Regions from separate parts of the Shewanella sp. SP2S2-6 genome, predicted to be linked through region 2. Evidence: predicted binding sites of a transcription regulator. Region 2 holds the regulator's gene; the other holds the start of a gene.

Region 1 (8,047 bases), on a different contig from region 2:
CGGTAATAAAGACTATCAACAGCTGTTAGTGATCAAAACTATGGTTGAAGACTTGTCATTACCGATTGAAATTATCGGTATTGATACCATACGTGAAGACTCAGGCTTAGCCATGAGTTCGCGCAATGGTTACCTCACTGCCGCAGAAAAAGCCGCAGCGCCTGCACTAAAACAAGCCATAGATGCCATGGCCACTGGGATCAAGCAAGGTGAAAGTTTTGAACAAGTGACCGAGCTAGCAAAAGCCAAGTTAATCGCGGCCGGTTTTACGCCGGATTATCTCGAAATTCGCCACGCTCACACGCTAGAACAGGCCCAACATCAGGATCAAGCCTTAGTGATTTTAGCCGCCGCCTATATAGGTAAAGCACGGCTTATCGATAACTTAAGGTTCGATCGCTAATAGTTAGCGTCAATCAATAAAGGGAGCTCTCGCTCCCTTTTTTATGCTTTGAATCTGCCGCGCACCATTAAATTTATCGTTTAGAATCAACCTTAGCGCCAAAAAATTGAATCGTCAAAAAACTGGTTTTATCCCTTAACTTACGCCATAGTATGATGCAGATGTTAGCGATAAGTAAAATCTTGGCCACTACAATAAACACAGTAAATTTGCCCCTTTACTGATATATAGCTAATACTTTAATACCTTAGGTTTAATGGCCCAAAAAACCAACGTCCCATGGGACGAGGGATAAATCACTGATTGAATAGACTTAATGGCGCAAGCATTAAGCTGACTATTTATCGATTGTAATCAAAGAACTAAATCATAATCGCTATGCAAGTGTACAAAGGATTTGTGGCCTAATGGTAAGACTGATACTCACCCTAATCTGTGTTATTTTGCCAAGTGCAGTACAGGCAAATACCATTTATAAATGCCGTAAAGATGACAAAATTGTCTTTAGCCAAACCGCTTGCCCGCAGGAGTTTAGTCAACATAAAATCGAATATCAGTTGGGGATCACCACGGAAGTCGACTCAGATAAAAGGGACATTCCAGTCGATCCCCTGCAAGCGCTACTGAATCGCCAAACCATTTCTAAAGAAAAATTGCTGCAATTACTCGATGGCGAAATCTATCGACTTAAACAGGAGAACAGCTATTTTGAAATTCTGCGCGCCAGTGAATTACAAAAACTAGAGCGTAAACGTTATTGGCAAAATAAAGAAAAAAGCGATCCTGAATACATCAACGAAATGGACGATATCAATACTCGCTTCAATGCGCTGACTGTGAACAATAACAGCGCAATGCAGCAACTGAAGGATAGAAAAAGCCAGATCAGTGCAGAGGTCTCCCCTGAAGAATCGAAGGAGCCAGAGAAACACTGATCTCATATAAAAGGTTAGTGCTCAGCTTGTCACTCATTCACCAAGGAATTCGACCACTATGGTTGAATTTTTTAACTCATAAAACCGCTCACTAAAATCTTCATTGTGATTTAAAGTCAACCGAAGATAAACACCATATAGTTCGCCTTTAAACATGCTTTAATACCGCTAAATAGCTCTTGAATTGAGTCAATCCCACAACACTATTCTCACCATATTTCCTATAACTTGTTTCCCCGAAAAATATCACGTGATAATCGATGCATTGCTTGATTTGGTTGCAGCATTGTTTAAAAACTGAAGGATAACTTAGCAACGAGTACGACTTAACTACTAGACCAACTAGACTACTCGGCCTAAAAAAACACTCTCTAAAAAACAGATAAAAATAACTGAATCAATTGGATAACGATAAATCCATCATTTATCTACTGTGAATCCTTTGCGTAATAAATACCCTTTTGGCCAATTGCGACATATCAACGGGACTCGTATCTTCAGGGCTGAATTTGGAGTGTCTGTTGTTTTAGGCAGCCCAAAATATTTGATGCAAGGAGTCACCCGTGCCAAATACCTCTATACGCTTTTTGGTACCGCTGCTCCTGCTCTGTAGTTGTATGACCTCAGCACAAGAGCTGAATGTCAATGAGTTACCTATAACCCTGCAGGCATTACTGGAACGTTCCGGTCGCGATAACCTTATCGAACTGGTGCAACAAGGCAATGCTAACCAAGGATTACTGTTCCAATCAGGCAACGATAACAAAGCCGATGTGACACAAGTCGGCAATGATAACGATGCGCTAATCACGCAGATTGGTTCAAACAATAAAGTGCAACTACTGCAAGTGGGCGGTCAAAATACGGCTTCAGTGACACAAATTGGCAATAACAATCTCGTGCAACTGAACCAGCTAGGAAGCGGCAATTTTTCGATTCAACAGATTGCAGACGGTGCTGCAATCTCAATAACTCAATATTAAACAGGGAGCGTCACATGAAATCACAAGCTAAAAAATCACTTATTGCTTTGGCCATTGCAACAGGTTTAAGCGGTCAAGCCTTTGCTGCCAGTACAGTGAGCGAAATTAGCGTAGTACAGTCAGGCCAAGCCCAAGACACCTTAGTCTCACAAACGGGTGGCCTTAATGCTGCAGCAGTTGTGCAAACAGGTAACGATCAAACCGCAACCGTTATCCAAGACGGTGTGTGGCATGAAGCCGCAATTAATTCGACGGGTGCAGAAAACAAAGTCCAGATAACACAACAAGCTGATTGGCATGTGGCAAGTGCAAATGTTGTCGGTGACAACAACAATGTCAATGTGTCGCAAGACGGTTTCTTTAACCAAAGCAGCAATGATGTTACTGGCAACAATAACACTGCAATCGTGAGTCAATTAGGCGAAGTCAACGAAAGCCAAGTTGAAATCACTGGCGTTGAAAACAGCGTATTTGTTGAGCAAGAAGGCGATGCTAACTTTGCAGTATTCCGCGTTGAAGGCAACAATAACGACGGAAAAATTACCCAAATCGGTGACAACAACCAAGCAGGCTTAATCGCCCTCGACTTAACCGCTAACGTGGGTAACAACAACGACCTTTCAGTTAATCAAGCGGGTAACAATAACTTTGGCGCGGCTAAAGGTATTGCAGGCGACAACAACACTATAGAAATGGTCCAAAAGGGTGATAACCATGTTGGCTTCGTTTACGCACTTGCAGGCAGCGACAACGATATTTCAATGGATCAAAAAGGTAACGGCAACACGGCTTATCTTGCTATGACTACAGGTGATGACAACACTGTCGATATTACACAAAATGGCAGCGGCAACACTATCGGTGATACTTTAGTGGCCGATATCCAAGGTAATGATAACGATATAACTATCACCCAAAAAGGCGACGTCAACGGTGCAGAGTTCCAAGTATGGGGCGATAGCAACGACGTTGACTTGAAACAAAAGGGCGATGCTAACTTCGCAACCTTTGGTGCATACGGCACAGATAACGACTTCGATTTATCTTCTAAAGGCAATAACAACGAAATCGTTGCCTTTGCAGATGGTCAAGATAACAGTATTGAAGTTAGCCAAGAAGGTGATACTAACTTTGCCTATGTCGATGCAGTAGGTAGCGATAACGAAGTGGATGTTGAGCAAGATGGTGCTCAAAACGAAGCCGTCATTTCCATTGCTGGCAACAATAATGCCGATGTCACTGCACTGCAAAATGGCGACCTTAACCTTATCGATTTGATTATCGAAGGTGATGAAAACACTGCACAAATTGCTCAATCAGGTAACGGTAACTGGATTGGTGGTGACGCAAGTAGTTCATTTGAAGTAAGCGGTGATAATAACAGCCTGTTGATCACTCAAACAGGTAACGATAACTTAGTACTAGGTTCTCAAGCTGGCAATAACAACAGCATCAGCGTTAATCAATCAGGCAATATGAACGTTGCTACTGTAGTGCAATACTAGTCAATCCTGTTAAAACCACCACAGCTACACTCTTTGGTGGTTTATCAAAATGGTGTTGAACAAAAAGCGGGAATGTTTAATCAAACATTCCCGCTTTTCTATTCTGATTAACCAGTAATTATTAACATTAACCACTCAAAGCGAAAAGCTAACGATCAATATCTTTAACTACCTAGCTGCACAGCTCAAAGTGAGTCTGATAGGTTTGTGCCCAACGCAACAACTCAACACGATTACGGGACTGGGTTTTACGGAAGATAGAGGAAATGTGAGCCTTCACCGTATGTTCGCTGATGCACAATCTGTGGGCGATTTCTTTATTCCTCGCGCCACTCGACACAAATTGAATAATAGTGCGCTCACGGGAAGTCAGCATCTGTAGCATAGCCACTGTATCGGAGAGCATCTCATTATTGCCATCGAGCTTTTGTACTACACGACGGAACACTTTACTCAGTAATGTTCTGTCGTACCACAACTCCTCTGCCACCATTTTACGCAAACCCGTCAACATCAAATCCAAACGTTGATCGGCAAACAACAAACCACGAATACCGAGTAACATAGCCGACTCTTGATCTAAAGAGTCACGCTCAACTTGGTATAGCGCCACGGGAAAATGTGACACTAAGCGCGAAGCCAACAAAGGGATCCCCTTGTTATCGAGTGCAGCGCCCTTTTGGGTGATCAGATAAAAACTTCGACGACTCTTATCTAAATCTAATTCCGCCGCATGCTTAACGATACGAGTTTTCAAGCCTATGGATTCAGCGAGTAACGCTAAATGACATGGTGCCGCCATTTGATGTAAAAAAACTAATTCATTAATTGTGCTCAATGACTCTCCTCCCTGAAAAGTATTTTCTATTAGCAAAATGGTATGTTTGACCAGCCTCTTTAGTTAGATTTTTAAACATTCCATTAACCTAGTTGATTCTGACTAGTTAAAGACTGAAAAACATCACCCAAATGTACTATTCCCTTTTAAATCCTAGTAAGTTCGACTAACTAACGGAATATAATTGGAATAACAGCATAAAACTCCATTAGGTTTAACCGACTCACGAAATCTAGTACTTTCAAACTATGAAGACACCCATCGAAAGTTGCAACACAAAAATAACATGCAGGCAATAAGAAAGTGTGACAGCTAAATGCCATCACACTCACGTTAGAAGCTTTATGGAAGAATGAACTTATGACTCAAGCTAAAACAATCAGCAACTCACGGCCACTAGCGTCTGAGTTTAAGTGCTGCTATTTGCTTATCTTGAAAACGAGACAATAAAACGAGTGCGACAATTGCGCCAATTAATGCCATTAACATATCTGATTGAGTGTCCCACACATAGCCTTGGGTTCCCAAAAAGGCTTCAGCGCCTTCACCTGTTGCCACTGCAACCCACCATTCAATGAGTTCATAAAACGCCGAAAACGCGAGCACAAAACATGTGACCAAAAACGCACACCAAGCACCGGGTTTGGCCGCTTGATTACGCAGCATAATTTCACGCGCTAACATGGCAGGGATAAAACCTTGCGCAAAGTGACCTAACTTGTCGTAATTATTACGTTCTGAACCCATCCAATGGGCAATCGTGTCGAATAATGGCACTTCAGCATAGGTGTAATGCGCGCCGACAAACAGCACACAGCAATGGGCTAACACTAAAACATACACCAGCGGCGTTAATGGGAAGCGTTTGCGGGTAAAAAATAGCAGTGGCACAGCCACTAATGCGGGAGCCGCTTCGAGCCACCAAGTGAAAGGATCTGCGGGATTTATCGCCGACCACACGAGCACTAAGAGGTAAATAGCACACCACGCGATTTTGTTATTCAATGTTTCTTCCTCTTATGCGATATTGTTCTTAATTTAGAATATTAACTTTAGCCATCTAGCCCTCCACACTGAGTAAAAAAAGTGCTATTTTGGTGCGTGAAGGTTGTCAGCATATCATAAGAAACATTTCTATTAATTAGAGGGTACCCATATCATGGCGAAACATTCGCTGGACAAGGATAAGATCAAGATCCTGCTGTTGGAAGGCGTCCACCAATCTGCGGTCGATGTACTTGAGCGTGCGGGATACACCAATATCGAATACCACAAAGCCTCATTAGGCGATGAAGCATTAATTGAATCCATCAAAGATGCACATTTCGTGGGACTTCGTTCACGTACCCAATTAACTGCCGAGGTGCTGAAACGTGCCGAGAAGTTGATCGCGATCGGTTGCTTCTGTATCGGAACCAACCAAGTTGATCTTGCCACCGCCGAATCCCTTGGTATCCCAGTATTTAACGCACCATTCTCCAACACGCGAAGTGTTGCCGAACTCGTGATTGGCGAAATCATTATGCTGATGCGCGGTATCCCTGAGCGTAACGCCATCGCCCACCGTGGTGGCTGGATGAAAACCGCCGCTGGCAGCTACGAAGTGCGCGGTAAAACCTTAGGCGTAATCGGTTACGGTCATATCGGTACTCAGCTTGGTATTCTGGCTGAGACGCTGGGCATGCGCGTGGTGTTCTTCGATATCGAAGACAAACTGCCGCTAGGCAATGCACAACAAATTCATTCAATGGAACAATTGCTGGCGCAAGCTGACGTAGTGAGCTTACACGTACCTGAAACCCCACAAACCAAAGACATGATAGGCGCAGCTGAATTTGCGGCGATGAAAAAGGGCAGCATCTTTATCAACGCATCACGCGGCACTGTAGTCGATATCGAGGCCTTAACAGTCGCACTCAAAGAGCGCCACCTTGCGGGCGCGGCGATTGATGTGTTCCCAGTTGAGCCGCAATCGAATGACGATGAATTTATCAGCCCACTTCGAGGTCTTGATAACGTATTGCTGACACCGCATGTGGGTGGTAGTACTGCTGAAGCCCAAGAAAACATTGGTATAGAAGTCGCTGGCAAGCTCGCTAAATACTCAGACAACGGCTCGACCGTATCTGCAGTTAACTTCCCTGAAGTTTCGCTGCCTATGCATAAAGGCACCTCACGCTTACTGCATATTCACCAAAACCGTCCAGGCGTGCTGATCAAGATCAACCAAGCCTTCTCGGAAAAAGGCATCAACATTGCCGCGCAATATCTGCAAACCACCGCAGAAATTGGTTATGTGGTCATGGAAGTTGATACCCACCAAGCCGAAGAAGCCTTAGTAGAGTTGAAGGCCATTGAAGGCACACTGCGTACCCGCGTGCTGTTTTAAACTTTAAACTCCACTCGCTTTAAGCCTATCGACTAAAGCACACATAATAAGGCGCACAGATCATTCACAGATATGTGCGCCTTATGCTTTTGAGCCAACTGGAATTCCGTTACAATCTAGCCTCTCACATCGTCTTTATTTTCAGGATCTCGCTATGACTATTTCAGTTTCTACGCCCCATTGGGATCTGGACGCTACCTTGCCTCCACTTATGCTTGCCAACTTATCTCATTTGGGCCTCATCAAAGTCGTTGGAGAACAAGGCCGCAGTTTTATCCATGGCCAAGTGACCACAGATATCAGCTCATTGGCCACAGATCAATGGCGCTGGGGCGCCCATTGCGATCCTAAAGGTAAAATGCTGGCCAGTTTCAGAACCTTTGCCATTCAAGATGCACTCTTTATGTTGATGCCAAAGGATGCCATCGAAGTCGATTTACCCCAGTTACAAAAATATGCCGTGTTTAGTAAAGCCACCTTAAGCAATGCATCCGCTGAGTGGACTCTGCTCGGCGTTGCTGGTGAACAGGCAAGCCAATTCGTGAACAAACATTTTGGTGACATTCAGCAAGAGCTCACACTCATTGAAAAGGGTGCGATTTTAAAAGACGCTGAACGTTTTATTTTAGTATTAACATCAGATGCCGCAGCAGCTTTAGTTGCGCAATCGGAACTGAGTGTATTTGACGCCAGTGCATGGCAAGCGTTAGAGATTGCAGCAGGTTACCCCAACCTTGCCGCCAGCCATGCCAGCCAGTACGTACCGCAGATGTGCAATCTACAAGCGGTTAACGGTATCAGCTTCAACAAGGGCTGTTACATGGGACAAGAAACCATAGCGCGGATGAAATATCGTGGCGGTAATAAACGCGCCCTGTATATTTTGCATGGTCATACTAACCTGCAAATCAGCCTAGAGTCTGGCCTTGAAATCGCGATGGAAGATGGCTTCCGCCGTGGCGGCCATATTATTGAGTTTGTACAACGCGGCAAC
Region 2 (8,047 bases):
TATTGCTAAGGGCATTACCCGCCCAATAGCAGAAACAACCCAAGCCATGAATGACATCGCCGAAGGCGAAGGCGATTTAACCCGTCGAATTACCATAACGAGTAAGGATGAAATCGCCGAGTTAGCGCAGGCATTTAACCGTTTTGTGGAGAAAATCCACCACACAGTAACTCAAGTGTCTGATGCCACGAGTTTACTCGCAACCTCTGCTGAAGAAATGTCGAGCATTACGCGGGAAACCCAGAAGATGGCGAGTCGTCAACACCTCGAAACAGATCAAGTTGCCACCGCAATGAATGAAATGGCCGCAACGGTACAAGAAGTTGCCCATAACGCAACCGATGCGGCCGATGCCGCCAATCATGCCAATGACTCAACCGAACAAGGCAAATTAGTTGTACAAAAAGTGGTAACCACTATCGCAATATTAGCCGAGGAAATAGCCACAGCAGCAAGTGCAATCAATGAATTAGAGCGTAATACCGCTGAAATTGATTCTGTGCTTGTGGTTATCCGTAACATTGCCGACCAAACTAATTTACTCGCACTCAATGCGGCAATTGAAGCCGCAAGGGCGGGAGAACAAGGTCGAGGATTTGCGGTCGTTGCCGATGAAGTACGCACTCTGGCGAGCCGCACTCAAGCATCTACGACAGAAATTCAGCAGATGATCGAAGCGCTTCAGCATAAAGCTAAGTCCACAGTCAATGCGATGGAAACCAGCACCCGCACCACCCAAAGCTGTGTATCCCAAGTTCACCAAGCGGGTGAGGCACTCGAAGCCATTACCCATGCGGTTTCCACCATTAGCCAGATGAATATCCAAATCGCCAGCGCGGCAAATGAGCAGTGTGCGGTTTCAGCAGAGATTAATAAGAATGTTAATAACATCAATGACATTGCAACTAATGCGACAGATAGTGCGGTACAAACTGCACGCGCTGGCGATGAGCTTGCCCAACTCGCAGTCCGTTTAACAACTTTATTAGCTCAATTTAGAATTTAAACAAAACAAAACGCCGCATTCTCTGCGGCGTTTTTATTAGCTTATTTTATAAAGTTTTACTTAGGACGCACGCCTAACGTATGGCAAATCGCGTAGGTCAATTCGGCGCGGTTTAGGGTGTAAAAGTGGAAATCCTTCACGCCTTCACGTGACAACACCTTAACCATATCAATCGCTACGTTTGCACCCACTAATTGGCGTGTACCGGCATCATTTTCTAAACCATCGAATTGCTTATGCAACCAGTTAGGTAACGACACATTGGTCATGCCCGCGAAACGTTTTAACTGGGTAAAGTTAGTCACAGGTAAGATACCTGGCACGATTTCAACGTCGATACCGGCGGCGACGCAGCGGTCACGAAAGCGCAGGTAAGATTCCACATCGAAGAAAAACTGGGTAATGGCACGGCTAGCGCCCGCATCAATCTTACGCTTAAGGTTGATCAAATCAGCCTGTGCATTGCTCGCATCGGGATGCACTTCTGGATAGGCCGCAACGGAAATATCAAAGTCGGCCACTGAGCGCAGCAAACGCACTAAATCTACCGCAAAACGAGTGGGCTTGGGGCTGCCCGCAGGTAAATCACCCCGCAGTGCCACTATGTCACGAATGCCCGACTTCCAATAATGCTTAGCCAATTCTAATAGCTCTTCATCGCTGGCATCCACTAAGGTTAAGTGCGGCGCGGCAACAAGGTCGGTTTCCTGTTGAATACGCTCAATCACGCCGTGGGTACGGTCGCGCACACCTGAGTTAGCGCCATAGGTCACAGAGACAAACTTAGGATTAAGTGGCTCTAAACGACGAATAGAGTTCCACAGGATCTGTTCCATTTCGGGGGTCGATGGCGGAAAAAACTCAAAAGAAACATTAATATCGCCATTAAGCTCAGACAAGCTCTGGTTCAGCGATTGTGAATGTTGTGCGTGATGAAAAGCCATGTGTATTTCCTCAACCGCCCTTGGCGCTACTCTTTGCTATTATGAATTAGTTCAAATGGACGTTTGGACGTCTATATGTCCATATACTAGAGAAACTGAGATGTAAGTCAAGCCAAAAAATGTCCATAAACCGCATTTAATCTCGGTTAATTCGATAGATTTATTCTAGCCAATAAAAAAGGACTCGAATGAGTCCTTTAAGCTGCTGAATTTCAGTCTACTCTTGCAAGAGATCGCGACAGATCTGCGTCAGATCGGACTGCACCGCCGCCGCTGTCACTTCGCGTCCGGCGCCCGGTCCACGGATGATCAACGGATTGCCTTGATAGAAGGCACTGCGGATCACAAACACGTTATCGCCGGGGGTCAAATTAGCGTAGGGATGATGGGCATCAATCCACTGTAAACCGACTTCAGCTTTAAGCTCTGGGCCGCTGTTATCTAAGGATGCCACGTATCTGAGCACCTTATTTTGCTCCGCCGCCGCACCGTATTGTTGCAGCAGATCGGCATCTAACTCGGCAATGCGGGCGAGAAACTGATCTAAGGGAATATCCGCCAAATCGGCTGGCACTAATGAGCGTAATTCAATATCTTCAAGCTCGATTTCAAGGCCAATTTCACGGGCCAAAATGAGCAGTTTACGCTGCATGTCACGACCAGACAGATCGTCGCGGGGATCGGGTTCAGTGATACCTAAGCCTCTGGCTTCAATCACTAATTCAGAGAAAGGCTTGCTGGTATCGTATTTTTCAAATAACCAACATAAGGTGCCGGAGAAAATCCCGCCCACGGCTTCAACGCTATCACCGCTGTTACGCAGATCATTTAACGCATGTTGGATGGGTAAACCTGCGCCACAGCTGGCGTTATAACGCCAAAATAAACGACGATTACCCAGTTGCTGCTTTAACTCACGGTAGAAAGGCAGTGGACCCGAGCCCGCGAGTTTATTCGCGCTCACCACATGGATGCCGCGCTCAAATAGCTCTGGATATTGCAGCGTCAAACTGGCGCTGGCACTGATATCTAAGGCCACCAGCTCATCGCAGTTAACCCGTTCTAATTGCTCGAACAAGTGCTCGTACTGCCAAGGCGTAGCCTCGGTATTAAACTCAGTCTGCCACGCGGCAAGATTAATGCCTGTGGATTTAATCAAGGCTTTACTCGAACTGACTAAACCGACTAACTCAACACTGGCTTCGAGTTCATGATCCAGTGATGGCGACACCGACTTAAACAAATCGACCCAAGCCTCACCTATGTTGCCCAGGCCGAGCAGTAAGACACCAATGCGTTTACGCGGCCCAGCGCAGCGACGGTGGACCTTTTGGGTTAACAAATTCACCTGTGACTGAGGCACCAGCGTCACTAAACTTAAGTCGCCACTAAACAAAGGTTTAGCATCACGGCTTAGTAAACGGGCGAAGCTACGGCGATAATGTTCGGCATCGGCACTCACTAACGCCACTAGGCCGAGATCGGTGTTGATCTGTTGTTCGCTGATCCCTAAAGCTTCTGCCTCGGCATCGAGCAATCTTTGCACTTGTTTTTGATTTTCAGCGGTATAGGCAAGCTCAACCCTTTGGTGGGCAGAGGTCCAATGGGCCAATGGCGTTAAACCCGCGGCGATCAACGAATCTAATAAGCTCGTTAATTCACCAGTGAGCTTAAAGCCGAACAGGACCACAGCATTGAGGTTCGTCACCACAGGCGCGCTCGCAGACGAACTGTGGGGCGCGATTAAAGTAAAGTCGGTGTGGGACGCATAACTTGAGCGCACCGCTAAACTCACTTCGGTATTGAACAAAGGCTGCAGAGTGCGCGAATGCAATACCGGCGAGCCTAAACGCGCTAAGCGGTCAGCTTCGGCAAGTGACATGCTTTTCAGTAATTTAGCATCGTTGATTTTATTAGGATCGGCGTTGAACACCCCTTCCACATCGGTCCAAATGGTCACGCGCTCAATATCGGCAAGGCTGGCAATCAAGCTAGCGCTAAAATCGGAACCATTACGGCCAAGTAACAAGGTATCGCCACGCTCGTTAGCACAGATAAAGCCGGTGATCACTAAGCGTTCATTGGGATGCGCGGCTAATAGGGCTTGTACTTTAGCGCGGGATTCCTGTACCCGAATTTGCGGCACAGCGGCTTCATCGGCCACTAAAATTGAACAGGCATCCACATGGCTTGCCGCCACACCAGATTCGCGCAGCAGCGCCGCCATCAGGCGCGCCGACCAACGCTCGCCAAAGCTCACCACATGGTTAACTTGGTATTCGTTGCGTTCGTCGAGGGACAATAAACTGATGAGCTGCGCCTGATCTGTCGCCAAACGCTCACGCAGATCGCGGGCTTGTTCGTTCGACAATAACTGCTCTACCAACCCCTGTTGATAGCTGGTCAGCACTTGTAATTCTTCTTGCCACAACTGACCCGCGTCGCGCAGCGCTAATAATTTATACAGGAAATTCGTGCTCTTACCCGCCGCAGAGACCACCACAAGATCATCGCTATGACCATGGGTTAACAGGATATGGGCGACTCGGCGATAACAATCGGCATCCGCTAAACTGGAGCCACCAAATTTATGTAAGTGACAACGTGCCATCTATTATTCCTCTACTGACAAGCCGCAACGGCGGCTAATCCTGCTTGAATATCTGCAACTAAATCGGCGGCATCTTCAATACCCACCGATAGACGCAATAGGGTGTCTTTAATGCCTGCCTCAAAACGCGCCTGCGGCTCCATGGCTCTGTGGGTCATAGTGGCGGGCACGGCCACTAAACTTTCTACGCCACCTAAACTTTCCGCCACGCTAAATAAGCTAAGTGCACCTAAAAAGGCCACCACTTCGGCCTCGCCGCCCTTGAGTTCAAAACTCAGCATAGCGCCAAAGCCTTTTTGTTGCTTGGCAGCAATGGCATGACCAGGGTGATCCGCAAGGCCAGGGTAATAAACTTTGCTCACCACAGGGCTTTGCGTCAATACCTCAACAATGCGCTGGGCATTGGTTTGATGTTCACGAATTCGCACCGCTAAGGTACGTAGGCCGCGCAGGGTTAAGTAACTATCAAAAGCCGATCCCGTTAAGCCTAACGTGTTCGACCACCAATGTAAGCTTTCGCCGATTTGCGCGTCTTTGGCGACCACAGCGCCGCCGACCACATCGCTGTGACCATTGATATATTTAGTGGTGGAGTGGATAACGATATCCGCGCCTAACAATAGGGGTTGTTGCAATATCGGCGATAAAAAAGTGTTATCGACCACGACTAGTGCGCCGACCTCATGGCTCGCCTTGGCAATGGCTTCGATATCCACCACACGCAATAGCGGGTTAGACGGGGTTTCGAGCCACACCATCTTAGGATTTTGTGCGATAGCGGCGGCTAACGCTTGGCTGTCGGTTTGATCGACCACAATCAGCTTAAACTGGCCTTTCTTCGCCAAATTAGTAAATAAACGGTAAGAACCACCGTAGCAATCGTGGGGCACAACCAATAGGTCATCAGGGCCGAGCAAAGTGGTCACTAAGGTGATGGCCGCCATGCCAGTGCAGGTCACTATGCCAGTGGCGCCCTTTTCTAATTGGGCTAATGCTTCACCTAAAATGCAGCGCGTTGGGTTGCCTGAACGACTGTAATCGAATTCGCGAGGATTTTTATGACCATCGAAGGCGTAATTAGTCGACAAATAAATCGGTGGCACAACTGCACCATATTGAGTATCGCTTTCGATACCCTGACGCACTGCCAGTGTGGCTAATTGACGCTCTGCCATGGGTGGACTCCTAAATTCGGTAGACTGATAGAGATGTCTGGACGTCTAAATGTACCTAAGCACAACGCCATCGTCAATAGGCGTGAAGACGTTTAGACGTCTGAACATAAAGAAATCTGTTTGCAATCACAAAGAAATAGTAGCAATAATTTGACTGTTCTTTGTAAGGGTTTAAAATCTGCCCCGAATTTAGCGTTATAACAGGTGAGTCAATGACTGAATGGAATGGGGAATACATCAGCCCCTATGCTGAACATGGCAAGAAGAATGAACAAGTAAAGAAAATTACTGTGTCTATTCCGCTCAAAGTGCTAAAAGTCCTCACGGATGAACGTACGCGTCGTCAGGTCAATAATTTGCGTCACGCCACCAACAGCGAGCTGTTGTGTGAGGCATTTTTGCACGCCTACACTGGCCAGCCATTGCCTAACGATGAAGATCTGTCAAAAGATAGCCCAGACAGCATTCCCGCCGAAGCCAAGTTGCTGATGGACGAGATGGGGATCGAGTGGGAAGACATGGAATAGCGACTTGTCGCTGGCAAAGTTACATCACAGTGCTCATCAATAGGGATCGTTAACGATCCCTTTTTGTTTATATGGAATCCTATGTTTTCTATGATAGATCCACAGACACTCGCCTTGGCCTCACTGATTGTGTTTCTTGGCGCCTTAACCCAGAGCCTGATTGGGTTTGGCCTAGCGGTTGTCGCCAGTCCTTTGCTGTATATCGTCGATCCTCAGCTCGTACCGGGTCCCGTTATTGCCATGGGATTTACCATCTCGCTACTGACCTTATTCCGGGAACGTGGTCATTTAGAATTCAATGGCTTGCAATATGCACTCCTAGGTCGCGTGCCCGGCGGTTTTATCGGCGCGAGTCTATTGCTGTTTGCACCTCAGCCCATACTCGGGTTATCCATTGCCGCCATTGTGGCTGTCGCGGTTATCCTTAGCCTGTATAAATTCAGCCTACCAGTGAATAAGAAAACCCTCTTCGGCGCGGGTGTCGTCTCGGGGATTTTCGGTAATATTGCCGCTATTGGTGGTCCGCCGATGGCGATTCTATTGTCAGGCAAAGACGCTTCGCAGTTTCGCGCCGCCCTGTCGGCCTTCTTCATTTTTAGCTCCACCATAGCTATGGTCATTCTGGCGATCACTGGCTTATTAGAATTGAAGCACCTGTGGCTGTCGTTGATGTTGCTGCCTTCAGTGCTTTTAGGGTATTTAGTCGCGGGGCGATTAGTGGGCAGTGTCGATAAAGATAAAACTAAAATGGCGACCTTAGTCCTGTGCAGTATCAGCGCCTTAGTGCTAACGGTGAAATCGGTTATCGAGTTATTGCCCCAATAAGCGTCCTGCTTGTATTGGCAAATCATCTGAAGATTCAAACAATAAAAAGCACTGACATTGTCAGTGCTTTTCTTTATCTATCAATATCTAAAGCCAGCTTACACTCAGCTTAAATAGCTTTGCCCTGCGTACACAATAAAGTGTCTTAAGGCGAGTACGCCGGTTAAGCTCGCACAAGCCACCATGATCATTGCGCCCTTAGTGTGGCGAGTCGCGGCTGGTAGCAGCATAAACAGCAATGGAATACCAAAGCCGATACCGACGACGCCTATCCAGAACACGCTTGCCCATAGCCCAGAGGTTAACGACGCTAAAGCCGCAGCCGCCGCGCCGCCCTTGAAGTACAAGGCGCAGAACAACATGAACAGGAACAAGATTTCAATCGCCATCACAGGTAACTCTAAACCGTGCATCTTGACTAAAGTTTTATCGTGGCTGTCAGTCTTAAACAGCAAGAGTGCCAGTACCGCGTTTGCCGCAGCGCCCGCGGATAGACCCGACACTAAAAACAGCGCAGGCAGTACCGCAGTGTTGAGCATAGGGTAAGCATTCATCGCCGAAATTAAGAAGCCAGTGTAAGCCCCTACGCCAATGGCGAGGACAAACAACAATACTTCAATCAGCTTTCGAAATGGCATAAGTAACTTAGCGATAGGTGTTAGGAAACCCAAACCCCATTTTGGTAAGTCATCCCGCAGCACAATAATGGCGTACGCAAAAGCTAAGGGAGAATACGCCAGCAGCGCCAGCACCCCGATCGCCATCACAGACTGGAAGTTATAGTGAATTAAGATCAACCAAAAGTGGAATGGTTTGGTTAAGTCAAACACTAAACAAGCTAGACCTAAGCTAATCGCTACAGGCCCAATAATGGCGGCCGCCTTAAGAATGCTGCTTTCGGCTCCCGCGCTGAGTTCCTTATTCGCCCAGCGTAAACCAATGCCAATCAATAAACTGCC

What was found. The regulator MetJ, encoded in region 2, represses methionine synthesis genes. The targets are predictions, from matches to a motif close to TAGACGTCTAGACGTCTA.
Region 1: the regulator MetJ is predicted to act here: its motif matches at 5,718-5,735, upstream of serA (phosphoglycerate dehydrogenase).

The regions. Positions count from the first base shown of each region.
Region 1 is NZ_JAUOEQ010000002.1:272,804-280,850, forward strand. Features, by position in the region: gene panC (pantoate--beta-alanine ligase) at 1-403, shown strand, start outside; gene Q4Q57_RS03155 (hypothetical protein) at 811-1,338, shown strand; gene Q4Q57_RS03160 (curlin) at 1,902-2,321, shown strand; gene Q4Q57_RS03165 (curlin) at 2,336-3,826, shown strand; gene Q4Q57_RS03170 (helix-turn-helix transcriptional regulator) at 3,999-4,664, opposite strand; gene Q4Q57_RS03175 (DUF2238 domain-containing protein) at 5,061-5,669, opposite strand; gene serA (phosphoglycerate dehydrogenase) at 5,824-7,053, shown strand; gene ygfZ (tRNA-modifying protein YgfZ) at 7,208-8,047, shown strand, end outside.
Region 2 is NZ_JAUOEQ010000009.1:23,886-31,932, forward strand. Features, by position in the region: gene Q4Q57_RS08800 (methyl-accepting chemotaxis protein) at 1-1,006, shown strand, start outside; gene metF (methylenetetrahydrofolate reductase) at 1,063-1,950, opposite strand; gene Q4Q57_RS08810 (bifunctional aspartate kinase/homoserine dehydrogenase II) at 2,168-4,561, opposite strand; gene metB (cystathionine gamma-synthase) at 4,573-5,736, opposite strand; gene metJ (met regulon transcriptional regulator MetJ) at 5,949-6,263, shown strand; gene Q4Q57_RS08825 (sulfite exporter TauE/SafE family protein) at 6,345-7,088, shown strand; gene nrfD (NrfD/PsrC family molybdoenzyme membrane anchor subunit) at 7,193-8,047, opposite strand, start outside.